Regions from separate parts of the Kocuria sp. WN036 genome, predicted to be linked through region 1. Evidence: riboswitches for the same ligand, from Rfam matches in the RefSeq annotation. Region 1 holds a riboswitch; the other holds the start of a gene.
The links. A riboswitch is a leader RNA that binds a small molecule or an ion and turns the genes downstream of it on or off. The one in region 1 is predicted to bind cyclic di-AMP.
Positions count from the first base shown of each region.

Region 1 (4,969 bases):
GTGTGGACCCTGACCAACTCCAGCCCCCTGGACCACCCGGTGCACCTGCACGTGTGACCCCTGCAGGTCGTGGCCGAGGAGGGCCGCGACGTCTCCGCACCGCGGTGGCGGGACGTGGTCAACATCCCGGCCTTCGGGGGGGGGTCACCGTCCGGGTGGCCTTCGACGACTTCGGCGGCCGCCCCGTCTTCCGCTGCCACACCCTCGACCACGAAGACCTCGGCATGATGGGCACCCTCGAGGTCCGCTGAGCGGCGGTGGGCCCGACCCACCGACCTTGTCCGACAACCCCACCGCCGAGAAACGATCGCACCCCGGCAGGAAGGACGTGCAGCTCCCCATGAACGACAGCACGCAGACGCAGCAGAAGCTCTCCCTGACCGGATCCGTCGCCCTGGGCACGGGGGTGATGATCGGTGCGGGCATCTTCGCCCTCGTGGGGCAGGTCGCGGAGCTGGCCGGGGGCTGGGTGCCCTGGGCGTTCCTCGCCGGGGCCGTGGTCGTGGCGTTCAGCTCCTACTCCTACATCCGCTACTCGGCCACCAACCCGTCCTCCGGCGGGATCGCGATGCTACTCAAGGCCGCCTACGGCCCCGGGGTTCTCGCCGGGTCCTTCTCCCTGTTCATGTACGTGTCGATGATCCTGGCCGAGTCCCTGCTGGGCCGCACCTTCGCCTCCTACCTGCTGCGCCCCTTCGGCCTGCAGGACTCCGCGGTGTGGGTGCCGGTGCTGGCGGTGGTGGCCATCGCGGCCGCCGCCCTGGTCAACCTGGTGGGCAACCGGTGGGTGGAGCGCTCCGCCACGGTGACCGCGGCAATCAAGATCGTCGGGATCGCCGTGCTGGCGGTCGCGGGCATCCTCGCGGCAGGGGTGTCCTCCCTGGGCAGGCTGTTCACCGCCGCCGACCGCACCCCACCGGAGGCGGGCTGGCTGGGCTTCCTGGCCGGGACCACCCTGTGCATCCTGGCGTACAAGGGCTTCACCACGATCACCAACCAGGGCGCGGACCTGCAGCAGCCGCAGCGCAACATCGGCCGCTCCATCATGATCTCCATCGCCCTATGCACCGTGCTCTACCTGCTGATCACCGTCGCGGTCACCGGCAGCCTGACCGTGCCGCAGATCGTGGCGGCCCGGGACTACGCCCTGGCCGAGGCGGCCGAGCCGATGTTCGGCGCCTGGGGTGTGACGCTGACCGTGGTGATCGCCGTCGTCGCGACGCTGTCGGGACTGGTCGCGAGCCTGTTCTCGGTCTCGAAGCTCTACGACATGCTCCGCGACATGGGCCAGGCCCCCGGGCTGCCGGGGCAGGAGGGTCACCAGTCCCTCTACATCACGGCCGGGCTGGCGATGCTGATGGCCGCGTTCTTCGACCTGTCCCAGATCGCCTCCCTCGGCGCCATCCTGTACCTGGCCATGGACATCGCCATCCACCTCGGCATCCTGCGCCACCTCAAGGACGATGTCGGGGCCAAGCCCTGGATCCCCGGGATCGCGATCCTGCTCGACGCCGCGGTGCTCGTGCCGTTCGTGCTGCTGAAGGCCCAGTCGGACCCGTTCACCCTGGTGGTCACCGCCGTGGTGGCCCTGATCATCGTCGTCGCACAGTGGGTCGTCGTCCGCCGGCGCGACGGGGCGAACAGCACCGGGCAGCAGCCCCACACTCACCCCTGAAGCCGGTCGCGCGACCGGCTCACGGTGAGGGGCCCGTCGGTGGACGGGCCCCTCACCATGAGCGTGCTCGTTCAGTTCTGGCCGGCCAGCCAGGTGCGGAAGTCCGCGATCTGCGCCTGTTGCGCGGTGATCCCAGCGCTGGAGGCCACCCGCAGCTGAGCATGATCAGCGCGGGACTGCAGCTCGAGGAACTCGACGATCCCGCCGTTGTGGTGCGGGATCATCTTCTGCACGAAAGCGACGTCGAAGTCCTCGCCAGCCTCAACAGCGGCCAGTTCTTCGACCATCATCCGGGTCTCCTCCTCCAGGATCTTCATCTCCTCCTGTGCTTCCTCCGGGGCCTGAGCCTTGGCCTCTTCCGGGGTCAACCCGTACCACTCCTCCAACCAGGTGGTGAACTGGTCGATCTGGTGCTGCTGGCTGGCGATGATGTTCTCCGCGTGGGTGCGGATGTCCGGGCTGGTCCCGCGCTCGAGCTCCAGCTGGGCCATCTCGATCGCGGCCTGGTGGTGGCCAATGATCTCGGCCAGGAAAGTGACCTCCAGCTGCTCGCCCTCCAAACCGGCCAGGGTCTCACCGAATTCGTAGGCGGTCGGGGAGGTGGGATCGGGGCCGAGCATGTCCTCCGGGGCCTGATCCTGGGCGTGGGACGAGACCGGGGTGGTCACCTGTCCGTGGGCGAACACTGGGGCGCTGGCCCCGCCCCACAGGGCCGTGGCGACGACAACGGTGGAGGCGGCGGCCGCCGTGCGACGGCCAGGGAACTGGATGGAACGCATGATGATGTCTCTCTTCCGCAATGAAGGAGCTCGACCCCGAGGTGCCGGCTCGGTCATCAGCCCCGTACCCTGCGCGTGAACAAACCGCGCGGGCAGAGCTGTACTGAACAAGGGGCGGGGGGAAGAGGGAACCCGCATCCGGGCACGCCCGATCAGCCCATCAGGCTCCTCTTTCACCGACGGAGGCCGGTCATCGGCGTCCGTGGGTCAGCGCGAGTCTGGGCTCAGCCCAGGGAGGCGACCAGTGCCGCACAGGCGGCCTCGCAGCGACGGCAGGCCTCAGCACAGATCCGGCAGTGCTCGTGCATGTCCGCGTGCTGCTCGCACTCATCAGCACACGCCTTGCACGCCATCTGGCAGACCCGGATCGCGTCCAAGGTGATGTTCGCGTCGTAGCCGGTGTGCCGGGAGAGCACCCGCCCGGTGGCCTCGCACAGGTCCGCGCAGTCGAGATTGGTGCGGATGCACTTGGTCAGCTCGGCGACCATGTCCTCGGACAGGCAGGCATCGGCACAAGCGGTGCAGGTCTGGGCGCACTCGAAGCAGGCCTCGATACAGGCCGCCAGCTTGCCCTGGTCCACTCCCCCGAGGTCCTTCGGGTAGGTCTCCAGCATCGCGCTCACGTGATGGGTCATGGCTTGCTCCTTCGTCGGTTCGGTCGAGGAGACGAACCGGCCGGAGCCAGCCCGCCATGTCATCGACAGTAAACTGCCGATTCTGTGTGACGCGACCCGAAAGCTTGAAGATTTGATGAAGATCAACGCCTCAAGAATCCGCGATCCCGCCTCACTACCTGGCCTCTACATCGGTGCAGCGGGCTGAATATGGAGATTTCATGAAGAAACCCTGCCCTAAGGCCTCGGAAGGGCACTTCCGAAGCCCTCCCAAACTGTGAGCCACCTTGAAAATCCTCCCCAACAATCTTGGTGCTGGCCCGGCCCGCGCTGAAGACTGCGCATGGTTGCAGAGCCCTGTCGCTGTCGGCTGCGTCCAGCGAAACGCGCGCCACCATGCCATGTGTCCTAGTCAGAGCGCTTTGAAAGACCGGTGTGAGCTACGCGACGGGTCCTGCTGCGTGACGGTTTCACTTCCTCGGGGCGTATTTTTCCGAGGCCGGAATCACAGCTTCCCGCTCCCGACTGAGGAGAGAATCCAGGCCGTGACCTAAACGTGACACTTTCGTTATGGATGGGCTACTGTCCACTGCGTGCCGATGACTGATCCGGTCGGCGCCCTCGTGCACATCGCCGAATTCTGCCGGTGCTCGAGGTTCCTGAAGAGATATCGCTTGGCAGAAGCGGGGGAACCATTTTCGGTCCCGGTGATCCGGGGCCTTGGGGTTAAGCCGGCAGAGCGCGTGCGCTCTGCCGGCCGGGTGTCTCCCACCCGCATCCGACAGCTCACCTCGTAGGCAAAGGGAGGAACTCACCCATGACTGTTTTCAAGCGCCACGCTGCCCGCCACCGTGCCGAGACCACCTCTCACGCCGTGCGCAACACCACGATCGCTGCCACCGCCGGTGCGGTGCTCATCGGCTCCATCGCCCCGGCCCAGGCCTACGCCGAGGTCCCCGCAGAGACCGCCCCCGCCTACGCGACCCCCGCGTCCGCACTGACGACTTACACCTCGGCGGCCTCCCAGCCCGCGGCCGCCCCGCAGACCGTCTCCACCGCCTCTTCCCAGGCCCCGGCCGCGCCCGAGCAGGCTACATCGGCCGTGGCGGTGTCCACCCAATCGGCGGACATCACCGAAATTACCGGCGCCTCCGGGATCGTGGGCACAGCGATGCAGGGAGCCGGCACCGGTTACGTCTGGGGCGGCACGGACTTCGGCGCCTGGGACTGCTCCGGCTTCACCCAGTGGGTCTACGCCCAGCAGGGCATCGACCTCCCCCGCACTAGCCAGCAGCAGTGGGCGGCCGGCACCCTGACCACCGACCCGCAGCCTGGCGACCTCGTCGTCCAGAACGGCGGGGCCCACATCGGGATCTACCTTGGTGGCGGCAAGATGATCTCCGCGCTGAATCCCACCCAGGGCACCTTCGTGCACAGCGTGAATGCCATGCCGACGGTCGGCTACGTCACCTTCCGCTGAGCCAACCCTCCGTCCGCCACGAATGCCGCTCGTGGCGGGCGGCGGGTGTGCCCCCCACCTGATCAGCATCCAGGATCGGTCGGTCAGAACCGGAGATGCCTGCACCCATCCACCGCCGGGGAACACCCCGATCTGGCCGCCTGATGGGCCCGCTCTTGAAGGTTCAGTGAAGATCTACCGCCCAGCCCTCCCAGCCCGGCGAAGCCAGCTGCGGCGGGGCTACCGTGGATGGATCGGTCCGCCTCGACCCGAGGCTGAACAGAGCAAACACCACGATGTGCAGGTCCAGTACGGGCTGCTGCGAAAGAGAGATTCGTCATGACGTCGACGTTCAAGCACCTGGCCGCCGGGACGGCCCTGGCGCTGGCCCTCAGCGGTGCCGGGGCGACCGCGGCGGTCGCGTCCCCGACGCACCAGCCTG
Region 1 covers NZ_NSKF01000035.1:7,720-12,688, forward strand. Annotated here, with positions in the region: gene CK505_RS19095 (hypothetical protein) at 1-57, shown strand; gene CK505_RS19100 (hypothetical protein) at 156-251, shown strand; gene CK505_RS16245 (APC family permease) at 341-1,675, shown strand; gene CK505_RS16250 (DUF305 domain-containing protein) at 1,747-2,454, opposite strand; gene CK505_RS16255 (four-helix bundle copper-binding protein) at 2,679-3,089, opposite strand; gene CK505_RS18280 (hypothetical protein) at 3,088-3,276, shown strand; cyclic di-AMP (ydaO/yuaA leader) riboswitch at 3,690-3,880, shown strand; gene CK505_RS18580 (C40 family peptidase) at 3,886-4,548, shown strand; gene CK505_RS16265 (DUF305 domain-containing protein) at 4,867-4,969, shown strand, end outside.

Region 2 (4,969 bases), on a different contig from region 1:
GCGACCATGATCGTGGCGGTGATGGCGAAGACTACTGCCAGCTTTCCCCGCCGCCCGGTGGCACCGTGGGCGTGATCGTGCTCACCGCTCACGCCGGAACCTCTTGGGTGCTGGCCGCACCGGCGAGCTCCTCGGCGGCGCACTCCGGCGTGCCGCACTGGCACACCGCCTCGACGGTGAGAATCGTGCCCAGCAGGTCCTCCAGGGCGTGGGCCAGCTTCGGGTCCGAGAGCTCATAGCGCACATTGCGTCCGGCCGGCACGCCCACGACCAGCCCGCAGTCGCGCAGGCAGGCCAGGTGGTTGGACAGGATCTGCCGGCTCACCCCGATCTGGGCCGCCAGTTCCGAGGGCACCGCCGGGCCCTGCTGCAGCTGCAGCAGCACCGCGGCCCGGGTGGGATCGGCCAGTGCTTTGCCGAACCGGGACATCACCTCGACCGGGGACAAGATCCTCATGCCACAACCGTACAGCAGAATCTGTATCAAAGAGGGGCGGGGTCGAGCGAGGCTCGGGCAATGTCCAGCTTGTGTCCCTACGGTGTGGGCGGATGGGGGTGCCGTCCGCCACTGCGGCGCCCCCGTCCTCGAACCACCACGGCACCTCGTGCGGCCGTTGCCGCAATGCCCCTGCGGGGAGGGAAGGCGATTGTCTGCCTCCGGCAGGAGACGGGTGGAGCCCATGATCACTTTCTGCGCTGCTCCGCTGGGCAGCCCGCCCGTGCGCCGTTTCCCGACCGGGTGCAAGGCGGCCGGGCCGTGGCGACCGATCGACTCTGCGATCCAGGCACGAAGTACCCCAAATATGTCGCCGATGACGATCCTCTCGGAGCACTTCGCACCTGACGGAAGGCCTCCCGTCAACCGGCCACCACTGGTGGGGCGAAGCTCAGCGGTAGGTGTAGTACCCATCGAGGGGCATGGCGTTGACGGAGTGGACGAAGGTGCCCTGGGTCGGGTTCAGCGCAGAGACCATCTTGCCGCCACCGATGTAGATGCCGATGTGGTTGCCACCGTTCTGAGACACCAGGTCCCCGGGCTGCGGAGTGGAGGTCGGGGTGGCGGCTGCGATCTGCTGGAAACTGGTGCGGGGAATATCGATACCCTGCTGGGCGTAGACCCACCCGGTGAATCCAGAGCAGTCCCAGGCACCGAAGGAAGTGCCGCCCCAGACATAGCCGGTGCCCACACCCTGCATGGCCGTACCCACGATGCCGCCAGTGGCGGGGGCGATCTCGGTGATCGCGGTGGACTGCGGGCTCACGCTCGAAGCCGTCTGCGCCGCCACCGGGGCCGGGGTGACGTAGGAGCCCTGGCTCCCCAAAGAGGACGAAGCCGGGGCCCACGACGTGGCGGCCGGGGCAGCCGGGAGCTCCGCATAGGCCTGGGCCGGGGCCACGGATCCAAGGATTGCCACGCCAGCAGCAGCAGCGATGGTGGTGTTACGCGCCCGGCACGAGGGGGTCTCGGCGCGGTGACGAGCAGAAGTGTGCTTGAAGAATGCCATGGATGTACTCCTCCCTTTGCCTACGAGGTGAGCTGTCGGATGCGGGTGGGAGACACCCGGTCGCAGGGCGGGATGCTCTGGCGACTTAACCCCTAGGACCCGAATCATCGGGACCGCATGTGGTTCCCCCGCTTCTGCCAAGCAGTTTCTGTGTAATGAACCTCGGGCACCGGCAGAATTCGGCGATGTGCCCGAAGGCGCCGACAGGATCAGTGGCCGGCACGCATCGAAGAGTACAAGAAGATCACGAAACAATCACAATCCCATTCGGGAATGTATAGGAACTATAAAGAAAACAATCAAGATTTGATGAAGTTGTAAATTTTTCTCGACTTTTTCCTATTAATGTCCTGCAAATTATGGCGCCTCGTGGCGGGCGGCACATGCCTTTGTGGTGCGTGCGGACGGTACGGGGAGCCGTTGACCGCGCTGTGGCGGGGACGCGTGCCGCCCTAAAAGGCTCGGTGGCCGATGTCAGGGAAATTTCCACGGATGGCGGTACAAGAATCGTCCCCGAGCAGCTCCAGCTATGTGCGCTACGGTAATCGGCGTTTGAATACGTACGGCATTTGGGCCCGAGGAGACCGCATGGCTATTTATGATTACACCGCCGACCAGCTCCGAAGCACAGCCCACCCGACGGTCGTGCCGCGCTCCAAAGGCCGGATGGTGGTGCAGTGGTTGACCTCCACCGACCACAAGACGATCGGGTACATGTACCTGATCACCTCCTTCGCCTTCTTCTGCCTCGCCGGCGTCATGGCGCTGCTGATCCGCGCCGAGCTCTTCGCCCCGGGCATGCAGATCCTGGAGACCAAGGAGCAGTACAACCAGCTGTTCACCATGCACGGCACGCTGATGCTGCTGATGTTCGGCACCCCGCTGTTCGTCGGCTTCGCCAACGTCATCGTCCCCCTGCAGATCGGCGCCCCCGACGTCGCCTTCCCGCGGCTCAACGCCCTGGCGTTCTGGTTCTTCCTGTTCGGCTCGCTGATCGCGACCGCCGGCTTCCTCACCCCGCAGGGCGCGGCCTCCTTCGGCTGGTACGCCTACGCACCGCTGAGCAACGCTTCTTTCACCCCAGGCTCCGGTGGTGACCTGTGGGTGTTCGGCCTGATTTTGTCCGGTTTCGGCACGATCATGGGCGCGGTCAACTTCATCACCACGATCATCGCGATGCGCGCCCCCGGCATGACCGTGTGGCGGATGGGCCTGTTCACCTGGAACACGCTCATCACCTCGCTGCTCGTGATCATGGCGTTCCCGCCTTTCACCGCTGCACTGTTCGCCCTCGGCATGGACCGGACCCTGGGTGGGCACATCTTCGACCCGGCCAACGGCGGGGCGGTGCTGTGGCAGCACCTCTTCTGGTTCTTCGGCCACCCCGAGGTCTACATCCTGGCGCTGCCGTTCTTCGGCATCGTCTCCGAGATCATCCCGGTGTTCTCCCGCAAGCCGCTGTTCGGCTACAAGGGCCTCGTGTTCGCGACCATCACCATCGCCGCGCTGTCGGTGACCGTGTGGGCCCACCACATGTACGTGACCGGAGCCGTGTTCTTGAGCTTCTTCGCGTTCATGACCATGATGATCGCCGTACCCACCGGGGTGAAGTTCTTCAACTGGATCGGCACGATGTGGCAGGGCTCGATCACCTTCGAGACCCCCATGCTGTGGGTCCTGGGGTTCATGTTCACCTTCCTCTTCGGCGGCCTGACCGGGGTGATCCTCGCTGCCCCGCCGCTGGACTTCCACCTCAATGACTCCTACTTCGTGGTCGCCCACTTCCACTACGTCATCTTCGGCACCGTGGTGTTCGGCATGTTCGCCGGCTTCTACTTCTGGTGGCCCAAGTTCACCGGCAAGATGCTCAACGAGCGGATCGGCAAGATCCACTTCTGGCTGCTGTTCCTCGGCTTCCACATGACCTTCCTGATCCAGCACTGGCTCGGGGTCTCAGGGATGCCCCGGCGCTACGCGGACTACCTGCCGGAGGACAACTTCACCTGGATGAACCAGATCTCCACGGTCGGGGCGATGCTCCTCGGCGTCTCGATGATCCCGTGGTTCTGGAACGTCTACACCACCTGGCGCAACGGCACCAAGGTCGAGGTCGACGACCCCTGGGGCTTCGGCGGATCCCTGGAGTGGGCGACGTCCTGCCCGCCGCCGCGGCACAACTTCACCTCGCTGCCGCGCATCCGCTCCGAGCGGCCGGCGCTGGACCTGCACCACCCGGAGCTGGCCGCGGAGTCCCCGCAGCAGTCCCCGGTCGACGACGCCGCCATCGCCACGCGGAAGGAATAATTTTCTCGCTGCCAGGATCTTCATCGGTGCGGTGACGGCCAGGGAAACCCTCGTAGTGCTGCGGCACGGGAGGGGCGGATTGGCCCTGCAACCGAAAAGGGACGAGGCTCCTGCTGGTCGCCGACACACCACGGGGCTTCTCCGAAAAAGGGAGATGGCATGTCCGCTTCACCTCCCGGCCGAGTTCTACTGGTCGACGGCGAAACGAACCGGGCGCCACTCATCCAGGGACATCTGCCCAACGCCGGTGGTGAAGTTGCGCTACGGCACACCGGGACAGGGGCGAGATGTGGGCAAGGGTCACCACGCTTCCCCCCTAAAAGTACAGGTTTCCGTGTACTGTTAGGGGGTGGTTTGAGTATGCCTCCACGCCTCGCCAGGGCCAGCCCGGGGGCTGGAATGAGCCTGATCGAGGAGGACTATGATGGCCGCGGCTCTGGCGCTGAGCCTGTATCTGGCCGGCCTGGCGGTGGCCTTCGGTGCGCGGTCGTGGATCCATCGGCGCCGCACCGGGTCCACCGGTTTCCGCGGGTTGAGCGGGGCGCCTGGCTCTGCTGAGTGGTGGGGCGGAATACTTTTCGCGATCGCTCTGGTCCTCGGCGCAGCAGGGCCTGTCCTCGCCCTCACCGGCGCCGTGGCCGCGCCCCGACTACCAGCGGCTTTCACCTGGGCCGGGGCGTTCATCACCATCGTGGGGTTCTTCGGTGTACTGGCCGCCCAGGCCGGCATGGGCGCCTCCTGGCGGGTGGGCGTCGACGCCACCGAACGGACAGAACTGGTCACCACCGGGGCTTTCGCCGTGGTGCGCAACCCTATTTTCACGGCGATGCTCACCACCATGGCCGGCCTGGCCCTTCTGGTGCCCACCGCGGTCAGTGCAGCAGCCCTGCTGTGCCTGCTGGTGGCCGTCGAGCTACAGGTCCGTCTCGTCGAAGAGCCTTACCTGCTGCGCACCCACCGACAGGTATACGCCTCCTATGCCGCAGCCACCGGCCGGTTCGTGCCCGGCCTCGGCCGGCTCCGCCGCGCAACCCCGGGTAAGCCGAGATCCTGAGCGTGTCGTGCCACCGCCACTGGCCGGCAGTTCACCCGCTCCGGGAAGCCCGCACCTCTGACGTTCCGCGCCACTGTGATCGGCCGTCGATGCCATCCACCTTTCG
Region 2 covers NZ_NSKF01000010.1:28,193-33,161, forward strand. Annotated here, with positions in the region: gene CK505_RS08125 (cation diffusion facilitator family transporter) at 1-92, opposite strand, end outside; gene CK505_RS08130 (helix-turn-helix transcriptional regulator) at 89-457, opposite strand; gene CK505_RS08135 (C40 family peptidase) at 888-1,505, opposite strand; cyclic di-AMP (ydaO/yuaA leader) riboswitch at 1,508-1,700, opposite strand; gene ctaD (cytochrome c oxidase subunit I) at 2,094-3,809, shown strand; gene CK505_RS08145 (isoprenylcysteine carboxylmethyltransferase family protein) at 4,231-4,863, shown strand.
Region 2: it holds a riboswitch for cyclic di-AMP, as region 1 does, so the genes downstream of both, CK505_RS08135 (C40 family peptidase) here and CK505_RS18580 (C40 family peptidase) in region 1, are expected to answer to the same signal.